DNA from 2 places in the Priestia filamentosa genome. Region 2 is predicted to be linked to the other one. Evidence: a T-box and tRNA genes for the amino acid it is inferred to sense, from the RefSeq annotation. Region 2 holds a T-box; the other holds one or more tRNA genes.
What was found. The T-box of region 2 lies ahead of ileS (isoleucine--tRNA ligase). A T-box ahead of a tRNA ligase gene usually reads a tRNA of that ligase, here a tRNA-Ile.
Positions count from the first base shown of each region.

Region 1: it has a tRNA-Ile gene. The T-box ahead of ileS (isoleucine--tRNA ligase) is inferred to sense a tRNA for this amino acid. The anticodon was not compared.

Region 1 is NZ_FXAJ01000001.1:383,312-394,741, reverse strand. It holds gene B9N79_RS02095 (peptidoglycan D,D-transpeptidase FtsI family protein) at 1-1,200, opposite strand, end outside; gene B9N79_RS02090 (peptidoglycan D,D-transpeptidase FtsI family protein) at 1,328-3,445, opposite strand; gene B9N79_RS02085 (peptidoglycan D,D-transpeptidase FtsI family protein) at 3,569-5,698, opposite strand; gene B9N79_RS02080 (MFS transporter) at 5,818-7,107, opposite strand; gene sodA (superoxide dismutase SodA) at 7,259-7,864, opposite strand; tRNA gene B9N79_RS02070 (tRNA-Ser) at 8,073-8,165, opposite strand; tRNA gene B9N79_RS02065 (tRNA-Ile) at 8,177-8,253, opposite strand; tRNA gene B9N79_RS02060 (tRNA-Met) at 8,278-8,351, opposite strand; tRNA gene B9N79_RS02055 (tRNA-Asn) at 8,355-8,429, opposite strand; gene B9N79_RS02050 (Na/Pi cotransporter family protein) at 8,558-10,192, opposite strand; gene B9N79_RS02045 (Na/Pi cotransporter family protein) at 10,617-11,430, opposite strand, start outside.
Region 2 is NZ_FXAJ01000001.1:628,451-639,880, reverse strand. It holds gene lspA (signal peptidase II) at 1-28, opposite strand, end outside; gene B9N79_RS03435 (TraR/DksA C4-type zinc finger protein) at 269-523, opposite strand; gene ileS (isoleucine--tRNA ligase) at 682-3,450, opposite strand; T-box leader at 3,526-3,759, opposite strand; gene B9N79_RS03425 (DivIVA domain-containing protein) at 3,835-4,344, opposite strand; gene B9N79_RS03420 (YlmH family RNA-binding protein) at 4,485-5,261, opposite strand; gene B9N79_RS03415 (YggT family protein) at 5,287-5,547, opposite strand; gene B9N79_RS03410 (cell division protein SepF) at 5,550-6,008, opposite strand; gene B9N79_RS03405 (YggS family pyridoxal phosphate-dependent enzyme) at 6,026-6,703, opposite strand; gene pgeF (peptidoglycan editing factor PgeF) at 6,700-7,530, opposite strand; gene B9N79_RS03395 (YlmC/YmxH family sporulation protein) at 7,622-7,879, opposite strand; gene sigG (RNA polymerase sporulation sigma factor SigG) at 7,992-8,813, opposite strand; gene sigE (RNA polymerase sporulation sigma factor SigE) at 8,959-9,678, opposite strand; gene spoIIGA (sigma-E processing peptidase SpoIIGA) at 9,704-10,615, opposite strand; gene ftsZ (cell division protein FtsZ) at 10,799-11,430, opposite strand, start outside.

The DNA.
Region 1 (11,430 bases), 250 kb from region 2:
AGTAATTGCTCCTGAATCAAGACCCGCTAGAATTGTTGCTCCTTTTACAGTTGATCCCATACCATATGAAGAAACTAGGTTCCCAAGTGCAAAATCTTTAATTTCTTCTTTTTCGTTTTCATTTTTTTCAAATCGCTTTCCACCCATTGCTAGAATATCACCTGTTTTTGGGTTCATCATAATCGCAAATGCTCGGTCAAGATATGGTTCACCTTGATACGTTTTTAAATTTCTTGTTAGCGATTCTTCGACTGCTTTTTGAAGCTCCATATCAATTGTTAAAACAAGATCGCGTCCTCGCTCACCTTCTTGAATTGACTCTGTACCAATAATGTCCCCCTCTTCGTTGTTAATATATTCAACACGCTCTTTTTCTCCATTTAGCGTTTCTTCATAGCGAGCTTCAAGATAACTTTTTCCAACTCTATCACTTCTGCTATATTCTCGTACGAGAAAGTGCTGAAGCTTCTCTTCTGGCAATCCTTCTCCTTCAGAGGTGATGTTTCCTAGAAGAGAACGCAAAAGGTCATCATAAACATAGCTTCTTTCCCAAAGGACTGTTGTATTAACACCTGGAAGATCGGCTAGGTTCTCACTAACGCGGGCATATTCCTCTTTTGTAACACCTTCCCCTTTAATAACTTGAGGAGTTTGTTTATAACCGTCATCCATTGCAATTTTTATTGCAATAATCTCCTCATCTTGCTTAGAAAGTGAAGATAAATCTTTCTCTGTAATACGTTTGAGCTGCAGCTCATAAGCCTCTTTATCTGATAATTCTTTCTTTTCAATCTCTTCTTGTGGTACTTTTGCTTCTGCTTTCTTTTTATTCGTTAAAATCCAATAATCTTTTTTATCACGTTCCGTAACATCTTCGATTGGTTTATCAATCATTTTTGCTAGTTTTCTAGCTACTGAAAGTGTTTTTTCCGGATCATCCTCAAATCGAGTATACGTAATAGCCTCAAGCGGAACGTTATCAACAATTGATCTATAGCTGCTATCATAAATCTTTCCGCGAGGAACGGGGTTTTCAACAGACACGTCCTGTATTTCTTCCGCTTCGCGTTTGTACTCTTCTCCTCTTACAATTTGAACAAGTCCAAGCCTTAAAATAAGTACAGCAAAAAGAAAAAAGACAATACAAAACAATAAGTTGATTCTCGTTGAAAGTTGAGATTTTCTTCTCTTCTTTTTCATTCCTTCTCCCCCTGTAGAAATTCCTCAAAAAATAAAGGCACCTTGCAAAAAGGTGCCTCTACTTGTTGTCACATATAGTTTAATCCATTATTAGTAAAATTTCTACAAACTTAACTATTTTTCTAGTTTAGTCTTCACTGTTTAGAGCTTGAACGCCGCCTTCTGCATTTAAGTTTTCTTCTTGGTCTTTTTCTCCTTGTTTTTTCTTTTCGAAATAAGAGTCAAGAACATCTTTACCGATTTGTTGGCTCATTGCACCTACTTTATTACCGTTGGCATAGGGTACAACGACAGCAAAGGCAATTTCAGGATTGTCATATGGCGCATAACCAACTAACGTATGATTCTCTACTGAAGGAGGTTCAGTTCCTTTGGATCTTTTTCCTTCTGTATAAAATGACTCAGCTGTTCCTGTTTTTCCAGCCGGATTATACGTAGCATTTCTAAATGTTGAGGCTGCTGTTCCTTTAGCACCTACCATAACACGACGGAAACCGTTTTGTACAACATCAATATATTCTTGCTTCATTGAAATACGATTTAGAATTTCCGGTTCTGATTCATAAAGAATCTTGCCTTCCTGATCCTCATCAACTGTTGATTCACGTACTTCTTTTAAAAGTTGTGGTCTAACACGATAACCATCATTTGCGATTGTTGATACATACTGAACAAGCTGCAGTGGTGTATATGTATCATACTGGCCAATTCCTAAATCAAGCGCAAAACCTGGGCTATATTTTGAACCTTGATATCCTGTAAATTCATTTTGCAGGTCAAGTCCTGTTTCAACACCTAAGCCAAACTGTGCATAATAATTTCGTAGTTGATCAAATGTTGATTTTGGAATATTAATAGAATGATCATAAACATAGTTAGCATGGGCCATTTTCATCACAGTTTTGAACATATAAACGTTTGAAGACCTCTCTAAAGCTGTCCCAATTCCTATTGGTCCCATGTTAGTATAAGAACTCTTTTCTTTTGTCCCTTTGATTTTAACGGGTTGGTCATTAATAATGGTTCCAGGTCCAATCGCCCCTGAATCTAAACCAGCTAAAATTGTCGCTCCTTTGACTGTTGATCCCATGTTATAAGAGGAAACAAGATTTCCAAGCGCATAGTCTGTTAACTCTTCTTTACCTGTTTCTTCATTTGTTTGATAACGTTTCCCGCCTAGTGCTAAAATATCTCCTGTACGTGGGTCCATTGCAATAGCAAAAGCACGGTCCAAATACGGATTTGCCCCATTATGCTGAGCTTTAAGATGACTAGTTAAACTTTCCTCAACCACTTTCTGTAATTCCATATCAATTGTTAATACAAGATCACGACCACGCTGACCCTCTTTAATTAACTCCGTATCTAATATATCCCCTGCACTATTATTAATATACTCCACTTGCTCTTTTTGGCCGTGAAGAAGTTCTTCGTAGCGCGATTCAAGGTAGCTTTTTCCGACTTGATCATTACGGCCATAGTCACGGGTTAAATAATAATCTAGTTGCTCTTTTGGTAATCCTTCATCATCCCTTGTAATGTTGCCTATTAACGAGCGTAGTAAACCGTCATAAACATAGTTACGATTCCAGTATGTTGTAGTATTTACTCCTGGAAGATCGGCTAAATTTTCACTAACGCGAGCATATTCTTTAGCTGTTACTCCTTCATTCTTAATATATTGAGGCGTCATTTTATAGCCGCTGTCCATCTCCCGTTTAATCGCAATAACTTCTTTTTCCCCGGCTGAAATCGTTCCTAACTCTTTTTTCGTAATGCGATCAAGCTGCAGGCTATAGACCTTTTTATCTGACAGCTCTTTTTTCTCAATTTCGCTTTGCGGCACTAATCTTTTCGCTTTGTTTGGATGAATTAAAATCCAATAATCTTTCATATCGCGATCCGTTACTTTGTCTGTTGGCTTGTCAATCAGTTTTGCTAGCTTCTTCGCTACTTTCAACGACTGCTCTGGATCATTTTTAACACGCGTATATGTAATTGTATTAACGGGTTTGTTATCGACAATAGAGCGATGGTACCGATCATAAATTTTCCCACGCGGAGCAGGATTGCTTACTGTCGAGTCTTGTTCTGCTTCTGCTTCTCGTTTATATTCTTCTCCTTGAACAATTTGAACGAGACCAAGTCTCAAAATCAAAATGGCAAAAAGGAGAAAAACAACAAAAAAAAGAAGATTAACGCGCGTTGTAATGTGCGTTCTTTTTCTGCCTTTTTTTCTTTTCATGTTTCCCTCTCCTTACTATATAAGACCAAAATAAAAGCACCTTTTAAAAAGGTGCTTTTATGTTATATGACTATTATAATCCACTTTTGGTAAATTTTCTATAAAAAGAGGGTTTTTTCTATTTTAATCATCTCCACTTGATGCTTCGGAATCTTCACTGTCTACAGCTTGAACGCCGCCTGCTGCATTCAAGTTTTCTTGCTGATCTTTCTCGCCTTCTTCTTTTTTCTCAAAATAAGCGTCTAGCGCATCTTTTGCAACTTGTTGACTCATTGTCCCAATATCGCTTGTTGTGCCATATGGAACAACAACAGCGAAAGCTACTTCAGGATTGTCGTAAGGTGCATAACCTACAAGCGTATGGTTCTCTGTTTCAGGTGGTTCTGTACCTTCTGGACGATTTCCTTCTGTATAGAATGACTGAGCTGTACCTGTTTTTCCTGCTGGATTGTATGCTGCATTTTTAAATGTCTTTGCAGCTGTACCAGATGTCATAACACGACGGAAACCGTTTTGTACAACATCAATATACTCATCTTTCATAGAAATGCGGTTTAGAATTTCTGGTTCTGATTCATAAAGAATTTTTCCTTCTTTATCCTCATCAACCGTTGCTTCTCGAACTTCTTTTAAAAGCTGCGGCTTCACTCGATAACCGTCATTTGCAATTGTTGACACATATTGAACAAGCTGTAGCGGTGTATATGTATCATACTGACCAATCCCTAAGTCAAGTGCAAAACCTGGATTATATTTTGTACCTTGATATCCTGTAAATTCATTTTGTAAATCAAGACCTGTTTCAGTCCCCAGACCAAATTGTGAATAGTAATTACGTAGTTGATCAAAAGTTGATTTTGGAATGTTAAGTGAACGTCCAGGAACGTAATTAGCATCAGCCATAGCCATTACTGTTTTAAACATATAAACGTTTGATGACATCTCTAGAGCTGTTCCTATCCCAATTCGTCCCATATTTTTATATGATTTTTTAAGGGGCGTTCCTTTAATTTTGATTGGTTCATCTACAAAAGTAGTTCCTGGTTGGATAGCTCCTGAATCAAGACCTGCTAAAATTGTTGCTCCTTTAACAGTCGAACCCATGTTATAAGAGGAAACAAGATTTCCAAGCGCATAGTCTGTTATCTCTTGAACTCCTGTTTTCTCATTTTTCTCATAGCGCTTTCCAGCCATTGCTAGAATGTCACCATTACGTGGATCCATCATCATAACAAATGCACGGTCCATATATGGATTTCCACTATGATGAGCCTGAAGACGTTTTGTTAAACTCTCTTCGACTGCTTTTTGAAGTTCCATATCAATTGTTAATACAAGATCGCGACCGCGTTGCCCTTCCTTGACTAACTCAGTATCTAATATGTCGCCTGCTTCATTATTAATATATTCTACTTGCTCTTTTTGACCGTTTAACAGTTCCTCGTAGCGAGATTCAAGATAGCTTTTCCCAACTTGGTCGTTACGACTATAGTCACGCGTTAAGTAGTAGTCTAAGCGGTCTTTTGGAAGCCCTTCTTCATCGCTCGTAATATTTCCTAAAAGTGAGCGAAGCAGTCCATCATAAACATAGTTTCGTTTCCAGTATGTTGTTGTATTAACCCCTGGAAGGTCAGCTAAATTCTCACTAACGCGAGCATATTCTGCATCTGTTACACCTTCATTTTTAATGTTCTGAGGCGTCATTTTGTACCCGCTGTCCATTTCGCGCTTGATTGCGATAACTTCCATCTCAGCATCCGAAATAGAAGCAAGATCTTTCTTTGTAATACGTTCAAGCTGAAGTTCATAGACTTTATCATCAGCTAACTCTTTTTTCTTAATTTCACTCTGTGGAACTAGATTTTTGGCTTTTTTCGGGTGAACCATAAGCCAATAATCTTTCATATCTCGTTCTGTTACTTTGTCTGTTGATTTATCAATAAGCTTTGCAAGCTTCTTCGCCACTTTAAGAGACTGTTCAGGGTCATTTTTAAAGCGCGTATACGTAATTGCATTAAGCGGCTTGTTATCAACAATTGAACGATGATATCGATCATAAATCTTGCCCCGTGGAGCTGGGTTACTCACTGTTGAATCCTGTGTTTCTTCTACTTCTCGTTTGTAATCTTCACCTTGGACAATCTGAACAAGACCAAGCCTTAAAATTAAAATTGCAAAAAGAAGAAAAACAACAAAAAACAGGAGGTTAAGTCGCAACGAAATGTGCGTTTTTTTTCTTCTCTTTTTCTTCATCCCTTCACCTTCAATCTCTCGCTATTCCACAAACAAATAAGACACCTATGGAAGGTGCCCTATTAACTGTCTAGTGTTATTTTAATGCAAATAAAGAAAGATTTCTACCGCCAAATTACTCATGCAGGTGACTCTCCATCACCTTCATTTAAAGTTTTTTTGGAAATTGAGGGTTCTTCTTCCTTTATTTTTTCTAAGGGCTTCAATGATACATGACGAACAAAAAAATAAATAGTTGCATGTCCAACTCCGATTATTGCTAAAAGAATGGGCACACTTTGTTTTTCATCAAAAAAGGTGATAGCCCCGATAAATAAAAGAATTGAGATAATTCGTCCCATATTTAAAAAAACATCCCGTACAACGATAAACTCAATTCGCTTTTCTTTAATTCCTTCGGCCCTTCCAATTACGTCAAATGTAATCGACATATAAGGAACAAGTAAAAGCGGATATCCGATTGCAATGCAAACAGCATAGCATAACAATTTAACATATGTTACTTTAAAAATAATTAAAAAGACAGAAGCATATAGCAAAAGTCCACCTGCTAAGATTGACTTGTATCGATGCTTCTTCTTTATAAATCGTGATGCTAAATAATAGCCCACAAAAGCGACGGCAGAATTAACAAGACCAAATGTTCCTAGCGCAAGCTCACTGTTTGTCGTAATAAAAACAAGAACAGAGATAATAAAAATAAAGGTTCCTTCTCGGATTCCTTGAAAAAGGTGTGCATATAAAATAAGACGCCAGTTTCGATTCTTTTTTCGTTCGGCAAGTACTTCTTTAAAGCGATACTTTCCTTCTGCTTCTCTTCTTTTAAGAAAGAAACTTAACACAACAGCGCTTAGGAATAGAAATAAAGAAGTAAAAAAGATAATTTTATATCCCGTCATTTTAATGAAAGACGAGATAATCAATCCTGCTACAATAGGACCAATCATTCCTGCGAATGAATTCAATATCCCCATAAATCCGTTAAAAAAATCTCTTGTTTCAGGTTCTGTAATCTCAAATGTTAATACATCAAAAGCAAGCCAGTAAAATCCATAGCCAATTCCAAGTAGAGCCCCTAAGAGTAAAAGGAGCGATGAAGCATTGTTCCCAACAAGTAAGACCGTAATATAAAAGACTGCTAAAAATGATACTCCTAGTCTTAAGACAATAACTCGATCCACTTTCTTAGCAAGCTTCCCTGCTACAACAAATGTCAAAGGATGAAAAATCACAATGGCTAAGTTGTAGAGCGCGAGATCTAAAAACTGCCCTGATTGCTTCCATAAATAGACGTTTACGAACGTATTGGATAATGATATTGCAAGTGAATAAAGAGCTCCAACCGTTAAAAGAAGCAAAAGATCTTTCGTAACTTCAACATCTCCAAACACTTTTTTCAAAACTGCCATACGTAAAACTCCTTTTCTCTTCTACCCCTAGTTTGGCAAAAGATAAAAGAGTTATACTACATAATGTAATTTTGAACAAAGGAATATCACTTCTCTAATAAAAAGACTCGGAGACATTTTGTCTCCGAGCTTTTTATTAGAAGCGTTTCTCTTATTTTGCTGCTTCGTAGCGTTTTGATACTTCGTCCCAGTTTACAACATTCCAGAATGCTGAAATGTAGTCTGGACGACGGTTTTGGTAGTTTAAGTAGTAAGCATGCTCCCAAACGTCTAAGCCTAGAACAGGTGTTTTACCTTCCATAAGCGGTGAATCTTGGTTTGGAGTGCTTGTGATCGCAACTTCGCCGTTATCTACAACAAGCCAAGCCCAACCAGAACCGAAGCGGCCTGCTGCAGCTGCTGCGAATTCTTCTTGGAATTTCTCGTAGCTTCCAAACTTTTTGTTGATTGCATCTGCTAATTCGCCAGTTGGCTCACCGCCACCTTCTGGTGAAAGGATTGTCCAGAAAAGGCTGTGGTTAGCATGTCCACCACCGTTGTTGCGTACAGCTGTACGAATGTTTTCAGGTACAGCGTCTAAGTTTGATACTAGTTCTTCAATGCTTTTAGACTCAAGATCAGTACCCTTGATTGCATCGTTTAACTTCGTTACATATGTGTTGTGGTGTTTCGTATGGTGAATGTTCATTGTTTCCTTGTCGATATGTGGTTCAAGTGCGTCATACGCGTAAGGTAATTGTGGTAATTCATGTGCCATGAAAAATTCCTCCTTTAGATTATGTAAAATTTGTGGTAGCAAAAATTGCTCCGTTAGCTTTAGAATAGCAAATATACCCTATTGTTTCAATTAAAATGATTTTCTTCTTGCTGAAACAACGAGTTTATATTTACCTTTTACCCGATTTTTATACGACTAAACAAAAAAAGTTTTCTGCTATGCAGAAAACTTGTTAATGTTATATGTATGGAGGAGGAAGGGGGATTCGAACCCCCGCGGGTTTTGACACCCCTGTCGGTTTTCAAGACCGATCCCTTCAGCCGGACTTGGGTATTCCTCCACTTAAAATTATGGTGGACCCTGCAGGACTCGAACCTGCGACCGGACGGTTATGAGCCGTCTGCTCTAACCAGCTGAGCTAAGGGTCCATTATGAATACTATAATAAAACAATAGCGGCGGAGGGGATCGAACCCCCGACCTCACGGGTATGAACCGTACGCTCTAGCCAGCTGAGCTACACCGCCAAATGGCTCCACAGGTAGGATTCGAACCTACGACCGATCGGTTAACAGCCGATAGCTCTACCACTGAGCTACTGTGGAACATTAAATAGGACAATATCTAATTTATCATCAAGACAATCTTTTGTCAATCGTTTTCTAAGAAAAAAATAAAGTTAAAGTTAAGGATGATAGCTTTCTATTTTCCATTCCACTCTCACCCTTAACGATTAAGAGTTATTTTGTTCTAAAATGTGCTGAGATAGTTTTTCAGCATAGTCTCCAATTCTCTCCAAATTATTAATAATATCCACAAATAAGATACTAGCTGCTCCTGAACATTCTCCTTTATTTAAACGTAGAATATGCTTTTTGCGCAGTACCCTTTCCATTCGGTCAATCCGATCTTCAATTTCAAGAACGCCGCGGGCGCTTTTTATGTTTTTACTTTCCAAAGCTTTTATTGTTTCAGAAAGGGCTTTTGAAGTACTTTGGAACATTTCTTCTAAATCTGAAGAAGCCTCATTTGTAAAAAAGACTTTATTAGCCAATTGATAATCCACAAATTCCGTAATATTCTCACAATGAGCTCCTATTCTTTTTAAATAATGCACTTCTTCTTGGAGCCTAAAATAATCTTCACTCTCAAGCGTTGATAAAGCATTCTCAGATAACAGGAGAAAATACGCTTTTATTTTTCTTTCCTTGTTTTCTAATATTTCCATTAGATTTACGACTTCTTGAGCATGTATACGATCTCTCGTACTTAAATAGCTGTAAGCTTGTACAAAGTTTTTTAATAAAAGATGACTCATTTCAATAATTTCTTTTTGTACTTGACTCAGGGCAACTGTTGGGGCTTGCTCAATAAACTGTCTATCAAGATATCCCTGATTTTGAGTTACAAAGGTATTTCTTTCTGGAAAAGCTTTTGTAACTAAATATACGAGTACGCCTACAAATGGGAGCCAAAGAAGTGTGTTGAAAATATTAAAAACAGCGTGGGCAACAGCAATTGTAATTGCTCCATTGAGGTGAAAAGAAACTTGAACAACAGATATAAATGCTGTAAAAACAGGAAGAAATACTAAAAAAACAATCGTCCCTGACACATTTAATAAAACATGCGTTAAAGCTGCCCTTTTAGCGAGTACAGAAGCACTTAAAGAAGCTAAAACGACCGTCACTGTTGTACCAATATTTGCACCAAATAAAACAGGAAGTGCCGCTGTTAAACTAATAGAATCCTGCTTATACAACTCTTGCAAAACCCCAATTGAAACACTTGACTTTTGGACAACTGCAGTAAAAATCGTCCCCATACTCACTCCAAAAAAAGGGTTGTTTCCCATATTTAAAATAAAATCTTGAAATATGTCTAAGGAAACAATCTCTCTCATACCATCTCCCATAAGCTCTAAGCCTAGAAATAAAGCTCCAAACCCAAAAATAACTTGACCTATATAATGAACTTTTTTACTGTAAAAAAATACAATAAGCATCGAGCCAACGGCTAGCGCAGGAAGAAAATAAGAACTAAAATTAATACCAATAATGAAAGCTGTTAGCGTTGTACCAATATTTGCACCCATTATAACGCCAATAGCTTGCCTTAATGTCATAAATCTTGCACTTACTAACCCAAGAACGATAATAATCATTCCAGAGCTGCTTTGAACAAGAATTGTTGAAATCATTCCGGCAAAAACACCGATAATAGGATTACTCGTAAACGTATCAATAACTTTCCTGAGCCTCTCCCCTGTTGATTTCTGTAATCCTTCTCCTAAATATGTAATCGCAAATACAAAGAGGCCAAGGCCTCCAATAAATTCAAAAATTTGCTTCTGGAGCGTTACATCCATCGCTTCCCCTCCTTTAGCATCATGATGCTTTCCCTTTGTTCTCCGATAGAAGGACTTATTTATAAGTATGGACGATAATATACTTAAAAGACAACAAGATCTTTATATTTTTATCTAATCCTTTCTTGTTTTCTTTTATCTAATAACCTTTTGCTATAAAGGAGATAATACAAAGATGGATTCGCAATAACATTAATTCGCTATTATGATAGTTATGAAAACCCTGTAAAATACTTATTCAATATTGTTCTTCCACACCTTAAATATAATTAAAGCTAGCGTCGCTTCTATATAATTATCTATTGTGTTGTCAAAATGTAACTCCTGCAAAACCTCTCCTTGCTTTAATAGATAAAGACAAATGTTAACATAAATATAAAATAACCGTAGCATAAATCTATGCCTACGGTTATTTTCATTCATCCTAATTATAATTACGTACTTTATCTTCTCTTTCGCCTAAAATAGCTTCAGCAATGTTCACAGCATGATCACCGATTCGCTCAAAATTACTAATGATGTCCACAAAAACAATCCCTGCTGCACCTGAACATTTACGTTCATTCAAACGTAAGATATGTTTTTTCCGCAATGCTCGTTCCATAAGATCAATCTTATGTTCCTTTTCTAACACTTCTCGAGCACTATTCACATCATTATGTTCAAGAGCGTAGACTGCTTGTTTTACTGCACTTAAAGTAAGAGAGAACATCTCTTCTAAATCTGCTAAAGCATCATCTGTAATTCTCACTTTATTTGTTACTTGATACTCAATAAGTTCATTAATATTCTCAAAATGATCACCAATTCGTTCAATATCGCGAACAGAATCTAGAAGCATAGAATGCTCTTCACTTTCTCCTGGTGACAGCGAACTCGCTGATAATAAAACAAGATAATCTGTAATTTTTCGATCAAGATTATTAATCGCATCTTCAATTTGAACAGTTGTATCAAAATGTTTTCTTTGCTTTGTTTTCATATACTGTCCAGTTTCCTCTACGCCCGTTGTGGCAAACTGACCCATTCGAACAACTTCTTCCTTAGCTTGTCCAAGAGCAATTGATGGCGACTGTTCAATGAAGACCGGATCGAGATGACGGGGATTGTAGTCAATCGCTGTATCTTTGCCAGGAATTACTTTCGTTACAATATATGCTAAAACACCTACAAATGGAAGCTGAATAAGCGTATTCGTTAAATTAAAAGTACCATGTGCAAAAGCAAGTGTCATGGGT
Region 2 (11,430 bases):
CAAATAGAGCAATCAAATAGTACCACACAGCCGCTCCTCCTTCTCTAGTTACCTTTTCACCCTTCCTAAAAATAAGAAGAACCCTACTTCAAACGATAGGGAAAAAGGAAAAGGCGTTTCTCTGCCAGTATTTTGACGAATTTATTACCATTATGAATTTTAGCACAAGTTGGCCTCTATTTGAAATTCAAATTTAAAAGTGTCCTTTTTTAACCCATTAAAAAAAGTTAGAAGCTTAAGTGCTACTTCTAACTCTTTTATCGCCATTTTAATGATATATAATTTCTTCTTCTGTGCGGGCTGTTGGCAGAGCTGAAAGCTTATGATAAGGAATTTGTGCCCCTGTGCTCTCATCAACACCAAAAACACCAATTTCCAACTTTAAAAGCGCTCGTTCAACATCATCTAAATCATCTTGGATATATTGTCTAACTTGTGGGTTCGTACTAGCGGTATTTCGGTATAAACTCTGCCTAAGCTCATCACGCATTACAAGTAATTCATGTCTAATGCTCTCATACATGCTATCCCCCATCCCTGCTGTTAAAGTCGTTGTTAAGAGTAGTTATAGTGTGACCGGTTGGGACGTAAAATGTGCAACACAACTTTTTCCTTAAAGACAGTAAAAAAAGCCTTTTATCCATAAAAAAACCTCCGCATAGAAACGGAGGTTTTTTAACATTATGCTTCTTTAATTTCCATATTGCCTACAATGCTTGCGCAGCGTGTGCAAAGTGTTGGATGATTCTTGTTTTCTCCAACCTCTTTTGTCACTGTCCAGCAGCGTTCGCATGTTTCACCTTCGGCTTTTTCTACTGTGATTGCTACTTCATCAAAACGAGCTGCATTTTCAGGAGCTTCGTCTTTATTCCCAGCAATCTCAAGATCTGAAACGATGAAAATTTGTTTCAAGTCTTCTTTAATAGAAGAAAGAAGCTCTTTTGTTGTTTCACTTGGATATAGTGTTACTTTAGCTGTTAATGATTTACCAATCACTTTTTCATTACGAGCTACTTCAAGTGCTTTTAACACATCATCACGAAGCGTTAAGAAACTGCTCCATTTTGTTAAAAGCTCCTCTGCACCTTGTACAACAAACTCTTCTGGCATATCTGTTAGCTGTACGCTTTCTTCTTCCACCGCTGGGATATGTGCCCACACTTCGTCAGCTGTATGAGCTAAAATTGGAGATACAAGTTTTGTTAGGGCAACAAGAGAATCATACAGAACGGTTTGAATTGCACGACGATCATGGCTGCTTTCTTCTTCAATATAAAGAATATCTTTTGCAAAATCTAGGTAGAATGAGCTCATATCAATTGTGCAGAAGTTATGAACAGCTTGGTAAACAGAAGCAAATTCATAATTATCGTAGCCTGCTTTTACGTTTTTGATGAGCTCATTTAATTTAGCCATCATGTAGCGATCAACTTCACGCAAGTTTTCCATCTCAACGCGATGTTCACTTGGGTTAAAGTCTGCTAAGTTTCCTAAAAGGAAGCGGAACGTATTGCGGATTTTACGATATACTTCAGCAACTTGTTTTAAAATTTCATCTGAAACGCGCACGTCTGCTTGATAGTCAACAGATGCAACCCATAGGCGGAGAATATCTGCTCCAAGCTGCTTCATGACTTTTGCAGGTACAACAACGTTTCCGATTGATTTACTCATTTTACGTCCTTGACCATCTAGAGCAAATCCGTGGCTTAATACGCCTTTATATGGAGCTTTTCCTGTTACAGCAACAGCTGTTGAAAGAGATGAGTTGAACCAACCGCGATACTGGTCAGAGCCTTCTAAGTAAAGGTCTGCTGGACGCACAAGGTCTTCTCTTTCTTCAAGAACAGCTTGATGTGATGAACCTGAGTCAAACCAAACGTCCATAATATCTTGTTCTTTTGTAAATTCACCGTTCGGGCTTCCTGGGTGTGTAAATCCTTCTGGCAGAAGTTCTTTTGCAGTACGTTCAAACCATACATTTGAACCATGTTCTCTAAATAAGCTTGATACGTGTTCAATTGTTTCATCTGTAATAATAGAGTCGCCGTTTTCTGCGTAGAACACAGGAATTGGAACACCCCATGCACGCTGACGAGAAATACACCAGTCACCACGGTCACGTACCATGTTATGAAGACGAGTTTCTCCCCATTTTGGCGTCCATTCTGTTTCTTTAATTGCATCTAGTAATTCGCTGCGGAAGTCTTTAATTGATGCAAACCATTGTGCCGTTGCTCTAAAGATTGTTGGTTTCTTCGTACGCCAGTCATGCGGATATGAGTGAGTAATGAACGATAATTTTACGAGTGCTCCAACTTCTTCAAGTTTATCAACAATTGGTTTGTTCGCTTTATCATAGAATAATCCAGCAAACTCGCCTGCTTCTTCTGTCATAACCCCTTTTGCATCAACAGGGCATAGTACTTCAAGTCCGTATTTTTGACTTACGATAAAGTCATCTTCCCCGTGTCCTGGTGCTGTATGAACGCATCCAGTACCAGCATCAGTTGTAACGTGCTCACCTAACATGATTAGGGAATCACGGCCGTATAGCGGATGTGAAGCAGTGATGTTTTCAAGCTCTGTTCCTTTTAGAGTGCGAACAACTTTGTACTCATCCCACTCTACTTCTTTTGTAAACGATTCAACAAGGTCTGAAGCAATAACATATTTGCTCCCGTTTGCTTCAACAATGCTGTACTCAAGCGCTGGGTGAACCGAAATTCCAAGGTTAGCTGGCATTGTCCAAGGAGTTGTTGTCCAGATGACAAACTTCTCATCTGTTAGAACGCCTTTTCCGTCTTTTACATCAAAAGCGACATAGATAGATGGTGAACGTTTGTCTTGATATTCGATTTCTGCTTCTGCTAGTGCTGATTCACTTGAAGGAGACCAGTATACAGGTTTAAGACCTTTATAAATGTAGCCTTTTTTCGCCATTTCCCCAAAAACACGAATTTGCTGTGCTTCATACTGCGGCTCAAGCGTTACATATGGATTTTCCCAATCACCGCGAACCCCAAGTGCTTTAAATTGTTCGCGCTGTCCATCAATTTGCTGCCAAGCGTATTCTTCACAAAGCTTGCGGAACTCAGCAATGCTCATCTCTTTACGCTTTACACCTTTTTTCGTTAAAGCTGTCTCAATAGGTAAACCGTGCGTATCCCAACCAGGTACGTATGGAGCGTGGAAACCAGCCATTGATTTATAACGTACAATAAAGTCTTTTAATACTTTATTTAACGCATGCCCCATATGAATATCTCCGTTTGCATATGGAGGTCCATCATGTAAAACGAAGAACGGACGACCTTTTGTGCGTTCCTGTACTTTTTCGTAAATACTCATTTCTTCCCATTTCTTCTGCATTTCCGGCTCTCGCTTTGGAAGATTACCACGCATTGGAAACTCTGTTTTCGGCATTAAAAGCGTTTGTTTATATTCCATTTCCTTACCTCCACCTTCTAGTCATTTCCTATAAACGCTCGTTACGGCATAAAAAAAGAAACCAACTCATCCCCATGAAGGGGCGAGAAGGTTTCCCGCGGTACCACCCTAATTGATTCGTTGACGATAGAAAAAAGTCAGCTCATCCTCTTTCACATTCTTAACGCGAATGAAACGCCATTGTTTACTATAAGTTCAACATGGAACTCCAGGGTGATGTTCATTTCTTTTTTGATATCAGGCTTGCACCATCCCTGACTCGCTTGATCATAATTGAAAAGAAATTACTGTCCCTTTCTTCGTCTGTAGGGTAATCGAGCATTTTATTGAGTATTATATGATAATTCTCCTTGAGATGTCAAGATTTCTTCATAAGAAAGGGCGTTATTCGCCTTTCTCTCCGTCAACATCCTCACCAGCTGCAACCATTTGATAATCCATCATATGATCCCAGTCATCATTATCCAACATCTCAAGCTGTGCTTCAATAAGCATACGGAATCTTGTACGATATACTTTTGATTGCTTTTTCAGTTCTTCAATATCAAGCATAATTTTGCGAGATTTAGCAAGAGACTCATTAATAATACGATCCGCATTTTTCTCTGCTTCTTTAATGATAAGCTTTCCTTCTTTTTGAGCATTGCGTTTAACGTCTTCTGCTGTTTCCTGCGCAATTAAAATTGATTTGTTTAGCGTTTCTTCAATGTTTGTAAAATGACCAAGCTTTTCTGTTAGTTCATGAACTCGTTCTTCAATTTCTTTTTTCTCTCGAATAACTTGCTCATAGTCTTTAATAATTTGATCTAAAAATTCGTTTACTTCATCTTCATCATATCCACGAAATCCTCTGTTGAATTCTTTATTGTGAATATCTAAAGGTGTTAAAGGCACAAGAGCCACCTCCATCAATTAAGTTCATAGTTAAATTTGTATATTTCACTACAGCGTTTTCGCTGTTACCAAATAAGGCTATCTAAACTACACATTGTCATATTCAACATTTTACATCACATTCCTGCCTTATTTAACAATTATTTTAGTTTACCAACCGTTATTCGCCATTTTTCTTTCTTTGTCTTTCCGTTAATGCTAACAACACGAGCTCGTCCATGCCCTTTTAAAGAAAGAGTATCTCCTTCATTACATTCAAAAGAAGGTTGTTCAAGCGTTTTCCAGTTCACTTTAGCATGTCCACCATTAATAAGAGTTTGAACTTTTTGCCGAGATATGTTGTGGATGGAAGAGAGAACAGCATCAAGACGAAGTGATGAAACCGTCGTTTCTTTCAGTTCTAATTCTTCTTTGTTGTCCATTACGCTGTTTAGCGGTTTGGTTTGTAACGATACAGACGTTTTTCCCATTTTTGAAATGTTCATTTTCACAAAGGAAGACATCTCCCGAGCTACAATAAACTGAATCCGCTCTTCTCCAGCAATAATATCTCCATACTTTGAACGTCTAAGTCCAACAGACATTAGAGTGCCAAGTACGTGTCGATGCTCTAGTGTGACAAACTTTGACGCGTACTTGACTTCAAAAAGTTCAAGCTCATAGTCTTCTTCACTTGGCTCATAATAGCTTGGAAATAAAAGCGCACGCTTTCTTTCTGCCCCTTCATAGCCACCAAAAAAAGAAACTTTTACGTCCCCTTCACTTCCGATAATTGTATGCACAATATCCTGTTCACGGGGATCTAAAAAGTCTGTGAGCTTTGGGCTATATTGATTTAATACTTGCCCTTGCCACTCTAACACAGCGTCAACGAACTCGTGCTCTTCTTTTCTGAAATGCTGATAAAGTTCTGTCATTATACCACTCTGCTTGCTTTAAAATTTATAAAAACATCATAAACACTTGGTGCAATCCAATGCGAGCCAAATTTAGAACGAAAAACGCTACAATTGGTGAAATATCGATCATTCCAAGCGGTGGAATGATACGTCTAAACACTTCCAAATATGGCTCACAAATGCGCCCTAAAAACTGACCAACAGCATTTTCTCTCAAATTAGGAACCCATGACATTAATACATAAATGATTAAGGCCCATGTGTAGATTTGAATCACATTATCTAAAATATTTAATATTAACAGAGCTACCACCTCTTATTATTGGTTACTTGTTCTTCACCTACGTCACTAATGGCTCCTGTAACGTCAACGTTGTCTGGTGTACATAGGAAAATATTCGTTCCTACTTTTTGAATATCTCCGCCTAATGCATAAACTGTTCCACTTAAAAAGTCTACAATGCGCACGCCTTGATCGCGGGAAATGCGCTGCAAATTTACTACAACTGCTTTTCGGTTTTTTAAATGATCTGTAATATCCTGTGCTTCCGCATACATTCGTGGCTCAAAAAGCACCACTTTTGAAGATTTTTGTACGCTTTGAAGACTGATAACATTTTGATTTTGGTTTTGCGTTTGCTGTTTCATCTCTCTTGGCTCTTGCTCCCTTGGTTCTTCCTCATATCTTCTTTGCTCATATTCTTCCTCTACATATTCATCTTCTTCAAGAGCAAAAAAGTTTTTGAACTTACTTTTCATTCCCATTGTTCTACCTCTCCTTCTTAAAATTCTTTTCCAACAAGCGAGGTTCCGATACGAACAAAAGTTGCGCCTTCTTCAACAGCTATCTCATAGTCATTGCTCATGCCCATTGATAACTCTGTGCAAGGTGCGGATGGAAGATTTAGAGCTGTAATTTTTTCTTTTAACAGTCGAAGTTCATAAAAGTAGTGTCTTAGCTTCTCTTGATCTTCAATGTGCGGAGCCATTGTCATGAGGCCTATCACTTCAATTTTCTGAAAGTCTGACAGCTTTTGCACGAATGGAATAACCTCTTCTTTTTTTAAACCGTGCTTTGTTTCCTCATTCGATACATTGACTTGAATAAAACATTTTACAGGGTGTTCCGCTCGTTTCTCTATTTCTTTTGCAAGAGACAAACGATCCAAAGAGTGAAGATAGTCGATTTTATCAATAACATCTTTCACTTTACGCGTCTGCAGGGAACCAATAAAGTGCCAAACAGCTTCTTCACCAAGCGTTTCATATTTGTCTAGAAATCCTTCATTGCGGTTTTCTCCTAAATGAACCACGCCAGCGTCTAACGCTTTTTGAGCTGTTTCTTTTGAAACATACTTTGTCACAGCAACGAGTTTTACTTCGTCAATGTTACGGTTAGCGCGCTCACACGCTGCCTTTATTTTGCTATGTATATGTGCGGCATTTTGTGCAACGTTCACAGGTTGACACTCTCCTTATATCCAATAAAACTAAACATTCTTCCTGTTTTTCCTTCATCACGGCGATGTGAAAAAAATGTTTCACTTTCACAGCTTGTACAGCGTGAGGAAAGAAGAATATTTTCTTCTGCAATTCCTGCTTGTAAAAGCAAATGCTTGTTCACTTTTTGCAAGTTCAGCGTATACTGACCTTTTTCAACTTCATTATACGCACTTCCTGACCTATCATCTAGCACCGTTTTTACTAAATCAATAACTTCATCATTTACAATATAGCAACATTCGCCAATTGATGGTCCGATAGTAACAAAAATCTCACTCTCTCGTATTCCTTCACTTTTAAAAGCGGAAATCATCTCTCCTGCAATGTTTCCAACTGTACCACGCCATCCTGCATGAGCAAGACCAATACAGTGGTAATTCGGAGCTATAAAATATAGCGGCACACAGTCTGCGAAACAAAGCGAAAGTAAAACAGATGGATCTTTTGTATAAATACCATCACACTTTGCGATGCCGTCACTGTAGCTTTGTGTTCCTTTACCTTTATCATTCATCGTTACTTTCTGAATAGTTGTGCCGTGAACTTGTTCTGCACATACCCAGCTTTCGAGTGGAAATGACAATTGTTCTGCTACAATATGACGATTTTTAACAACGTCTTTTGCACTATCATTCACATGTAGACCAAGATTTAAGCTCTCATAAGGGGGAGAACTTACTCCACCCTTTTTTGTTGTAAATCCAGCCGTTAAGTTGGCATACTTACTTTCCCACGGCTCTAACGATAAAAGGGTTTCTTTCTTACTTTTTACAAACGGTTCCATTTATTATCAATCCACACTTCCCCTTATTATAAGCATAGCTTTTTCTCATTGTAACACAGTTTGTTATCATCTGTTGACTAAAAAGTGCGCTCTATTCACTAGGAAATTCAGAGGCTTTTTTATAGCGAACTAAAATAACATCTGAGCCAATTTTTACTATACTTCGCCATGGAATAACAATTTCCTCTTCTTTTGTAAACATACTTAACATTCGATTTGAACCTTGAATAATAATCGAATAGATTTTCCCTGTTGAAACGTCAATATCCACATCCCCAATGTTCCCTAACCGCTTTCCATCTGATACGTTCACAACGTCTTTTGTCTGAAATTCTGAGATTCGGATCATCTCTTTCTCCCCTTTATACCCTTTTTACTATATATATGGGACGCGTTGTAAAAACAGAAGTTAATCCGATAAAAAAAGCGGTTAAGACTAGTCTTAACCGCTTTTTTTGCACTTAGTTCTGAATATTTTTGTTCATTTGTTTAATAGCTGCTTTTTCGAGCCTTGAAACTTGAGCTTGCGAGATCCCAATTTCCTCAGCAACTTCCATTTGAGTTTTCCCTTGAAAAAACCGCTTGCGCAAAATCAATTTTTCACGCTCGTTTAATCTTCTCATTCCTTCTTTAAGGGCAATTTCTTCAATCCAGCTTGTATCTTTGTTACGGTCATCACTAAGTTGATCCATTACATAGATTGGGTCGCCCCCATCGTTATAAATTGGCTCAAATAGCGAGACAGGATCTTGAATCGCGTCAAGGGCAAAAACAATTTCTTCATGTGAAACATCGAGCACTTTTGCAATTTCTTCTGCTGTTGGTTCTTTAGAAGTTTCACCAATGATTTTCTCTCTCACTTGCAACGCTTTATACGCAATATCACGCAGTGATCTTGAAACCCGTATCGGATTGTTATCGCGCAAGTAGCGACGAATCTCCCCGATAATCATCGGTACGGCATATGTGGAAAACTTAACGTTTTGGCTAAGATCAAAATTATCAATAGATTTCATGAGACCGATGCATCCAACTTGAAACAAATCGTCGACATATTCACCACGATTGTTAAACCGTTGAATGACGCTTAGCACAAGGCGCAAATTTCCGTTTACAAGCGTTTCTCTAGCGCTAGTATCACCGCTTTGCATGCTTTTAAAAAGCTTGCGCATTTCTTCATTTTTTAGTACAGGTAGTTTTGCAGTATCAACGCCGCATATTTCTACTTTGTTTCTTGCCAATGGTGACCCTCCTATCAGGAGATGATGTTCAAAATTCAGTATCTCCTTGAAAGGAAAAAATATGCACGTAGGGATGGTACGAAAAATGAGAACAAGGAACAAAAGGGCATTATATATACATTCCACTGTTTTTATTTCTAAATTTCGAAATATTAAAAGAAAAGCGAGAAGGCTTAATTCCCTCTCGCTACACCATTTTATTAAATTCTTTTTGCAACCTTTTAATTATTCGCTTCTCAAGTCTTGAAATATAGGACTGTGAAATCCCCAGCATATCAGCAACATCTTTTTGGGTTTTTTCTTCATCTCCTCTTAAACCAAAGCGAAGTTCCATAATTTGTTTCTCTCGATCTGTTAATTGATGAAGAGCTTTTAAAAGCAGTTTCCGATCAACGGTTGCTTCCAAATCCTTTGTAATAATATCGTCTTCTGTTCCTAAAATATCAGAGAGAAGAAGTTCATTACCGTCCCAATCAATATTTAATGGTTCGTCAAACGATACTTCTGAACGAAGCTTATTATTACGTCGCAAATACATAAGAATTTCGTTTTCAATACAGCGTGAAGCATATGTGGCAAGCTTAATTTTCTTTTCTGGATTAAATGTGTTAACTGCTTTAATAAGGCCGATTGTCCCAATGCTTATTAAGTCTTCAATATTTATCCCTGTGTTTTCAAATTTACGAGCGATATACACAACAAGTCGCAAGTTACGCTCAATAAGAATCGAACGGGCTGCTTCATCTCCATTCGGAAGCTTTGTAAGTAAAACAGCTTCTTCTTCCTTAGAAAGTGGAGGCGGTAGTGCTTCACTTCCCCCTATATAGTAGACTTCATCTGTTTTTAAACCAAGCTTAATTAAGAGTTTGTACCACCATAATCGCAAGCGAATTTTATATGTAGCCATTTTTTTGCCCCTTTCTTCTCTCAAATTAAGAAACGTTTGATACAACAATCATTTTTGGATGAACAATACATTCATACGCTTTTTCAGGTGAAAGCTCGACAGGACTTATGCCAACGAGAACTCGTTTTACTTTCATTTCTTCATCTTGATATTGAAAGGTTACAAAGTCAGGCTTTAAAGCTAACAACAGCTGACTCGAACTACCAACACTTCTGTACGGAACAAAGCGAATACGGTTTGTCCATTCTACAGGTAGTTCATCATAAAGATGATCTTCATCAAGACTTGATGTTAACTCAAGAAGCTTTGAAGGGACGATTTCACTCATTAGCTCTTTTACAGCAATCATAACAGGCGTTTTTGTCAACGGTTCTGTAAGCTGATTTCCGCTGTCAATCAGCCCTTTTGCCTCTACTCTTTGTCCATTAATATGAATTGTCACTGGAATCAATTCATCATAAAGCACTTTTCTCGTTTGCAATCCTTCTACTCTCTTTTTGGAAAAATAAAAAAGAACAGGGAATGTGAGAACAATAAAAACCCAACTCACAGGATCTCCAAAACTTGCTGAATGAGGAGCTGCAGCAGCTTGGAAAATAAGCGTGTCTGAGAACATAAAGTGAAGACCCATCAATCCTCCTCCAACCGTAAAAGTAGCAAAATAGAATGTTAATAAACTCTCAATCAAGTAGCGGAGGCGAACAAAACCAAAAGCAACAAGGACCATTACAACCGAAAAAGTGAGTTTTCCCCCATAGTGTTCTGCAAAAGGAGCTGCATCTGTAAATAAAAGAATGACAATCAATGATCCAATAAAAGCTCCAAGAAGCAGTCTCCACCATTTAAAAGACCTCTTTAAAAGAACCGCACAAAGCAGCAGAAGTAGCGCATCAAATAGAAAGTTTAGCAGCCATATTAAATCAAGATAAATGGCCAACTCTGTTCCACTCCTCCCTCTTATTCTTCTTTTGTTATGAATTAGTATAAAACACTGTCCCACCAAAGTCTGTCAGTTCATGATGAGAGAAAGAAGTAATTTTGACGTTTTTTTGCTCATTTTGTTTTCTTCTCAAATAAAAAAATCCCGAGAGGATTTCCTCTCGGGATTTTTTTATTATGCTTAACGACGACGGTTACGGTTTCGTAAGAATGTCGGAATATCTAGCGCATCATCAGATTGAGATGGCTGTGAAGAAGGACGGCTATACTCTTGTTGAGAAGTTGGCTGTTCTTCACGCTTTGGCGCAGGCTCGCGTTTTAAAGGCTCACGCTTCGGCTGTTCACGCTCATATTTTTGAGATAGTGGTGGACGTGATTGCTGTGCTGCTTTTGTAAGATTTGAATCATCAAACCCTGTCGCAATAACTGTAACAACAATCTCATCTTTTAAGCTTTCATTGATAACCGATCCGAAAATCATGTTTACTTCTTGATCTGATGCAGAAGCAACAATATCAGCGGATTCTTGAACTTCATAAAGGCTTAAGTTTGTCCCACCTGTAATATTCATAAGAACCCCTTGCGCTCCATCAATAGATGTTTCAAGAAGCGGACTTGAAATCGCTTTTTTCGCTGCTTCCGCTGCACGATTTTCTCCTGTTGCAATTCCAATACCCATTAAAGCAGATCCTCTGTTAGACATAATTGTTTTTACGTCTGCAAAGTCTAAGTTGATAAGACCAGGAACAGCGATTAAATCCGAGATACCTTGTACACCTTGACGAAGTACGTTATCTGCTTCACGGAATGCTT